DNA from 2 places in the Priestia megaterium genome. Region 2 is predicted to be linked to the other one. Evidence: a T-box and tRNA genes for the amino acid it is inferred to sense, from the RefSeq annotation. Region 2 holds a T-box; the other holds one or more tRNA genes.
What was found. A T-box is a leader RNA that pairs with one kind of tRNA and senses whether it is charged. The one in region 2 lies ahead of tyrS (tyrosine--tRNA ligase), so its partner is inferred to be a tRNA-Tyr.

Region 1: it encodes a tRNA-Tyr, which carries the amino acid that the T-box ahead of tyrS (tyrosine--tRNA ligase) is inferred to sense. The anticodon was not compared.

What each region holds. Positions count from the first base shown of each region.
Region 1 is NZ_CP023317.1:589,741-593,119, forward strand. It holds rRNA gene CEQ83_RS03095 (23S ribosomal RNA) at 1-854, shown strand, start outside; rRNA gene rrf (5S ribosomal RNA) at 918-1,033, shown strand; tRNA gene CEQ83_RS03105 (tRNA-Val) at 1,140-1,215, shown strand; tRNA gene CEQ83_RS03110 (tRNA-Thr) at 1,220-1,295, shown strand; tRNA gene CEQ83_RS03115 (tRNA-Tyr) at 1,304-1,387, shown strand; tRNA gene CEQ83_RS03120 (tRNA-Gln) at 1,394-1,468, shown strand; tRNA gene CEQ83_RS03125 (tRNA-Lys) at 1,473-1,545, shown strand; tRNA gene CEQ83_RS03130 (tRNA-Gly) at 1,555-1,629, shown strand; tRNA gene CEQ83_RS03135 (tRNA-Arg) at 1,636-1,712, shown strand; tRNA gene CEQ83_RS03140 (tRNA-Pro) at 1,717-1,793, shown strand; tRNA gene CEQ83_RS03145 (tRNA-Ala) at 1,799-1,874, shown strand; tRNA gene CEQ83_RS03150 (tRNA-Met) at 1,905-1,981, shown strand; tRNA gene CEQ83_RS03155 (tRNA-Ser) at 2,009-2,101, shown strand; tRNA gene CEQ83_RS03160 (tRNA-Met) at 2,127-2,203, shown strand; tRNA gene CEQ83_RS03165 (tRNA-Asp) at 2,208-2,283, shown strand; tRNA gene CEQ83_RS03170 (tRNA-Phe) at 2,294-2,369, shown strand; tRNA gene CEQ83_RS03175 (tRNA-His) at 2,380-2,455, shown strand; tRNA gene CEQ83_RS03180 (tRNA-Gly) at 2,467-2,540, shown strand; tRNA gene CEQ83_RS03185 (tRNA-Ile) at 2,547-2,623, shown strand; tRNA gene CEQ83_RS03190 (tRNA-Asn) at 2,627-2,701, shown strand; tRNA gene CEQ83_RS03195 (tRNA-Glu) at 2,706-2,777, shown strand; gene CEQ83_RS03200 (M48 family metallopeptidase) at 2,987-3,379, shown strand, end outside.
Region 2 is NZ_CP023317.1:4,566,460-4,569,838, reverse strand. It holds gene acsA (acetate--CoA ligase) at 1-1,203, shown strand, start outside; T-box leader at 1,343-1,553, shown strand; gene tyrS (tyrosine--tRNA ligase) at 1,627-2,886, shown strand; gene rpsD (30S ribosomal protein S4) at 2,959-3,379, opposite strand, start outside.

The DNA of each region.
Region 1 (3,379 bases), 1.1 Mb from region 2:
GCGACAGGACGGAAAGACCCCGTGGAGCTTTACTGTAGCCTGATATTGAATTTTGGTACAGCTTGTACAGGATAGGTAGGAGCCTGAGAAGCCGGAGCGCTAGCTTCGGTGGAGGCGTCGGTGGGATACTACCCTGGCTGTATTGAAATTCTAACCCGCGGCCCTGATCGGGCCGGGAGACAGTGTCAGGTGGGCAGTTTGACTGGGGCGGTCGCCTCCTAAAATGTAACGGAGGCGCCCAAAGGTTCCCTCAGAATGGTTGGAAATCATTCGTAGAGTGTAAAGGCACAAGGGAGCTTGACTGCGAGACCTACAAGTCGAGCAGGGACGAAAGTCGGGCTTAGTGATCCGGTGGTTCCGCATGGAAGGGCCATCGCTCAACGGATAAAAGCTACCCCGGGGATAACAGGCTTATCTCCCCCAAGAGTCCACATCGACGGGGAGGTTTGGCACCTCGATGTCGGCTCATCGCATCCTGGGGCTGTAGTCGGTCCCAAGGGTTGGGCTGTTCGCCCATTAAAGCGGTACGCGAGCTGGGTTCAGAACGTCGTGAGACAGTTCGGTCCCTATCCGTCGTGGGCGTAGGAAATTTGAGAGGAGCTGTCCTTAGTACGAGAGGACCGGGATGGACACACCGCTGGTGTACCAGTTGTCTTGCCAAAGGCATCGCTGGGTAGCTATGTGTGGACGGGATAAGTGCTGAAAGCATCTAAGCATGAAGCCCCCCTCAAGATGAGATTTCCCATAGCGCAAGCTAGTAAGATCCCTGAAAGATGATCAGGTTGATAGGTCAGAGGTGGAAGCGTGGCGACATGTGTAGCTGACTGATACTAATCGATCGAGGACTTAACCAAACTTTTAAAAGCGTAAGCTTTACTCAGCAAATTGTTATCTAGTTTTGAGAGAGCAATCTCTTGTCTGGTGGCGATAGCGAAGAGGTCACACCCGTTCCCATACCGAACACGGAAGTTAAGCTCTTTAGCGCCAATGGTAGTTGGGACTTTGTCCCTGTGAGAGTAGGACGTTGCCAGGCAATGAATAAGACCCCTTTTTATGCTCTTGTAAAAGAGTCTAGGGGTTTTTTATTTGGCTCATTTGTAAAAAACTTATATACACATTTAATGTTGTGTATGATATTTGGAGGATTAGCTCAGCTGGGAGAGCACCTGCCTTACAAGCAGGGGGTCGGCGGTTCGATCCCGTCATCCTCCACCACCGTGCCGGTGTAGCTCAACTGGTAGAGCAACTGACTTGTAATCAGTAGGTTGGGGGTTCAAGTCCTCTTGCCGGCACCATTTATATCGGAGGGGTAGCGAAGTGGCTAAACGCGGCGGACTGTAAATCCGCTCCTTCGGGTTCGGCAGTTCGAATCTGCCCCCCTCCACCATTTTATTGGGCTATCGCCAAGCGGTAAGGCAACGGATTTTGATTCCGTCATGCGTTGGTTCGAATCCAGCTAGCCCAGCCATAGAGAGCCATTAGCTCAGTTGGTAGAGCATCTGACTTTTAATCAGAGGGTCGAAGGTTCGAGTCCTTCATGGCTCATTTTAATAAGCGGAAGTAGTTCAGTGGTAGAACACCACCTTGCCAAGGTGGGGGTCGCGAGTTCGAACCTCGTCTTCCGCTCCATATAAAGCGCCCGTAGCTCAATTGGATAGAGCGTTTGACTACGGATCAAAAGGTTAGGGGTTCGACTCCTCTCGGGCGCGCCATAAACGGGAAGTAGCTCAGCTTGGTAGAGCACTTGGTTTGGGACCAAGGGGTCGCAGGTTCGAATCCTGTCTTCCCGACCATTTATGGGGCCTTAGCTCAGCTGGGAGAGCGCCTGCCTTGCACGCAGGAGGTCAGCGGTTCGATCCCGCTAGGCTCCACCAATGAAATTAAATAATTGTAACGAATAATATGGCGGTGTAGCTCAGCTGGCTAGAGCGTACGGTTCATACCCGTGAGGTCGTGGGTTCGACTCCCTCCGCCGCTACCATATAAGTTACATTTGTTATAAATATACGGAGGAATACCCAAGTCCGGCTGAAGGGATCGGTCTTGAAAACCGACAGGGGTGTTAAAGCCCGCGGGGGTTCGAATCCCTCTTCCTCCGCCATTTATTTATATCATATTCATATCATCGCGGGGTGGAGCAGTTCGGTAGCTCGTCGGGCTCATAACCCGAAGGTCGCAGGTTCAAATCCTGTCCCCGCAACCAAAGTGGTCCCGTGGTGTAGCGGTTAACATGCCTGCCTGTCACGCAGGAGATCGCGGGTTCGATTCCCGTCGGGACCGCCATTTTGTTTGGGGCTCGGTAGCTCAGTTGGTAGAGCAAAGGACTGAAAATCCTTGTGTCGGCGGTTCGATTCCGTCCCGAGCCACCATTTTAAGACGGCGATTGTGGCGAAGTGGTTAACGCACCGGATTGTGGTTCCGGCATTCGTGGGTTCGATTCCCATCAGTCGCCCCATCTTAAGTAACGCGGGTGTAGTTTAGTGGTAAAACCTCAGCCTTCCAAGCTGATGTCGTGAGTTCGATTCTCATCACCCGCTCCAAATAATGGGCCTATAGCTCAGCTGGTTAGAGCGCACGCCTGATAAGCGTGAGGTCGGTGGTTCGAGTCCACTTAGGCCCACCATATTCCACAGTAGCTCAGTGGTAGAGCTATCGGCTGTTAACCGATCGGTCGTAGGTTCGAGTCCTACCTGTGGAGCCATACTGGCCCGTTGGTCAAGCGGTTAAGACACCGCCCTTTCACGGCGGTAACACGGGTTCGAATCCCGTACGGGTCATCTCAAAAGCAGTTTGCATATGCAAACTGCTTTTTTTGTTTGTAAACAGAGTTTAGACAAAAGAATAAACTCTGTTTTTCGTTTTTCTATGATTTTCTCTTCACAATTTGCATTTCCTATAGCACATCTCTAAACGCTTGTTCTAAATTTCGAAAAAAAACCTACAATAGTAATAACAGAATACTGTTTGTACAAAAGGAGGGGAATGCGTGAAAAAAATTGTTTTGTGGTCCATCGGAGTTTTTCTTGTGTATGCAGCTTGTATATGGGTGTATTTATTTTATATAAGTGACACCTCTATTCCACAATCATTAAAAGGTACCAGCGTGGATCCGGCTACGTTTATGAATGCAAGAGAACTTATGTTAACCGAAAAATATTCAAAGATTAGAGATGCGCTCTTTTTTATCCGAATTCCATATGAGTGGTTAGGGTTTATTTTAATTTTAGTGTTAGGTGTGTCTAAGAAAGTGAATAAGTGGTCTAAAGACGTCAGTCGTTTCAGTCTTCTCCAAACTGCTATTTATGTATTTTGGTTATCTGTTCTGCTGCTGATCTACTCTTTTCCTATGGACTGGATTAGCTATAAGCTTTCAACGGCT
Region 2 (3,379 bases):
CTTGTAGGGGAAAATGTAGCAGAAGAAGGCATTCAACTAGATTTTCTGAAGCGATTAGAAGCGGCGAATAAAGAGGTGGAGATTGAGTGGGTAGATAGAACAGATGGTATGCTGCTTCATTATACATCAGGTTCAACTGGAAAACCAAAAGGGGTGCTTCACGTTCATAATGCAATGCTTCAGCATTATCAAACTGCTAAGTGGGTGCTCGACTTAAAAGATGACGATGTGTATTGGTGTACAGCAGATCCGGGTTGGGTAACGGGAACTTCCTACGGAATTTTTGGTCCTTGGCTTGCTGGAGCAACAAATGTGATTGTAGGAGGACGCTTTAGTCCAGATGCATGGTATCAAGCACTTGAAGATTTTGGCGTAACGGTTTGGTACAGTGCGCCTACAGCATTTCGTATGCTAATGGGTGCTGGCGATGACTTAGTTAAACGCTATGATTTAAGCAGCCTCAGACATGTATTAAGCGTGGGAGAACCATTAAATCCTGAAGTGGTACGCTGGGGAATGAAGGTTTTCCAAAAACGTATTCATGACACGTGGTGGATGACTGAAACTGGAGGTCAGACGATTTGTAATTACCCGTCTATGAAAATTAAACCAGGATCTATGGGAAAACCTATTCCGGGTGTACAAGCAGCAATCGTTGACGATCAAGGACAAGAGCTTCCACCTTATCGAATGGGTAACTTAGCAATTAAAAAAGGCTGGCCATCTATGATGCATGCAATTTGGAACAACAAGGAAAAGTATGAGTCATACTTTATGCCAGGCGACTGGTACGTATCAGGTGATTCCGCGTATATGGATGAAGACGGTTATTTTTGGTTCCAAGGCCGAATTGATGACGTTATTATGACCGCAGGAGAACGAGTTGGTCCATTTGAAGTAGAAAGTAAGCTTGTTGAACACCCTGCTGTAGCAGAAGCGGGTGTCATTGGTAAGCCTGATCCTGTGCGTGGGGAAATTATTAAAGCGTTTATCGCACTTAGAGATGGGTATGAATCTTCAGATGAACTGATTGAAGATATTCGTCAATTTGTGAAAAAAGGGTTAGCTGCTCATGCAGCTCCACGTGAAATCGAGTTTAAAGATAAGCTACCTAAAACACGAAGCGGTAAAATTATGCGTCGCGTTTTAAAAGCGTGGGAATTAGATTTGCCAACGGGCGATTTGTCGACGATGGAAGACTAAGGAGTAAACGTTTCAATCTTTGTAGGGAAAATAAGTGATTTTTATAAAGTTCAAACAGCCAGCTGTTTGAACTTTTTTTTGGACTTGAATTTTAAAATGAAATCATTCATAATTGTGGGGTGTAAACTTTTAAATAAAATAAACTGCAGTGATAGGAAGAAGTAATACTTGTCTCCCTGTTTAAGAGAGCTGATGGTTGCTGAAAATCAGTACATAGACAAATATGAAATACGTCCTTGAGCATCTTTTGTGAACTTACAGTAGCAAAAGACGGGTAGACCGTTACATCATTTAAGTGGGAAATAATTTATTTCCAAATAGGGTGGTACCGCGATATTTTCGTCCCTTCTTTTTTAAGAAGGGGCGTTTTTTATGTTGTTCAACAAATTGTAACGAGCAATTAGATAAAGGAGAGAATATAACATGGATATTTTACAAGATCTTGAGTTTCGAGGGCTCATTAATCAACAAACGGATGAAAAAGGTTTAAATGAACTTTTGAGTAAAGAGTCTGTTCGTTTGTACTGTGGATTCGATCCAACAGCCGACAGCCTTCACATCGGCCACATGCTTCCTGTTTTAATTTTGCGTCGCTTTCAACAAGCTGGACACCAACCGATTGCATTAGTTGGTGGAGGTACGGGTCTTATTGGAGATCCAAGCGGTAAAAAAGCAGAGCGTACGTTAAATGAAAAAGAAACGGTTGCTATGTTTAGTGAGCGTATTAAAGGTCAGCTTTCACGCTTCTTAGATTTTGAAGAAGGTGAAAATGCAGCGGTTATTGCGAATAACTATGACTGGATTGGCACGTTAGATGTTATTACATTCCTACGAGATATCGGTAAAAACTTTGGTATTAACTACATGATGGCAAAGGATTCTGTTCAATCTCGTATCGAATCAGGCATCTCATTTACGGAATTCAGCTACATGATTTTACAATCATATGATTTCTTGAACTTATACCAAACGTATAACTGTAAGCTTCAAATTGGCGGCAGCGACCAATGGGGAAATATTACGGCTGGCTTAGAATTAATTCGTAAATCAGAAGAAGATGCAAAAGCATTTGGATTAACAGTTCCGCTTGTAACAAAAGCAGACGGCACGAAGTTCGGTAAAACAGAAGGCGGAGCAATTTGGTTAGACGCTGAAAAAACAAGTCCGTATGAATTCTACCAGTTCTGGATTAATACAGATGATCGTGATGTTATAAAATATTTAAAATACTTTACATTCTTATCACATGAAGAAATTAATGAATTAGCAGCATCTGCAAAAGAAGCGCCTGAAAAACGCGAAGCACAAAAAGCACTAGCAGCGGCGATGACTACGCTTGTACACGGTGAAGAAGCTCTTGAGCAAGCCATTCGTATTTCGCAAGCTTTATTTAACGGAAGTATTTCAGAGTTAACAGCAGAAGAAATTAAGCAAGGATTCAAGGATGTTCCTTCTTACACGCATACAGGTGAAGATATTGGTTTAATCGATTTACTTGTAGAAAGTAAAATCTCTCCTTCTAAACGTCAAGCGCGTGAAGATATTTCAAACGGTGCGATTTACTTAAACGGTGAGCGTGAGCAAGATTTGCAAAAAACAGTAGGAGCAGAAGACCGTATTGAAGGTCAATTTACAGTAATTCGTCGAGGCAAGAAAAAATATACGCTTATTCAATACGCATAAAAAAAGGCCGAAAGGCCTTTTTTTGTATAAAGACAGTAAAAAAGCCGCTCCATAGGGAACGGCTTTTTACTATTAACGAGAGTAGAACTCTACGATTAGTGCTTCGTTGATTTCAGCAGATAATTCAGAACGCTCAGGTAAGCGAGTGAATGTACCTTCTAATTTCTCAGCGTCTACTGTTAAGTAGTCTGGTACGAAGTTGTTAACTTCAAGCGCTTCTTTCACGATTGAAAGGTTGCGAGATTTTTCGCGAACACCGATCACTTGACCAGGTTGTACACGGTAAGATGGGATGTCAACGCGTTTACCGTCAACTAAAACGTGACCGTGGTTAACTAATTGACGAGCTTGACGACGAGTGCGTGCAAGACCCATACGGTATACTAAGTTATCAAGACGAGCTTCTAAAAGAATCATGAAGTTCTCACCGTGCTTACCAGTTAATTTACCAGCAGCAACGAATAAGTTACGGAATTGACGCTCAGTTACACCA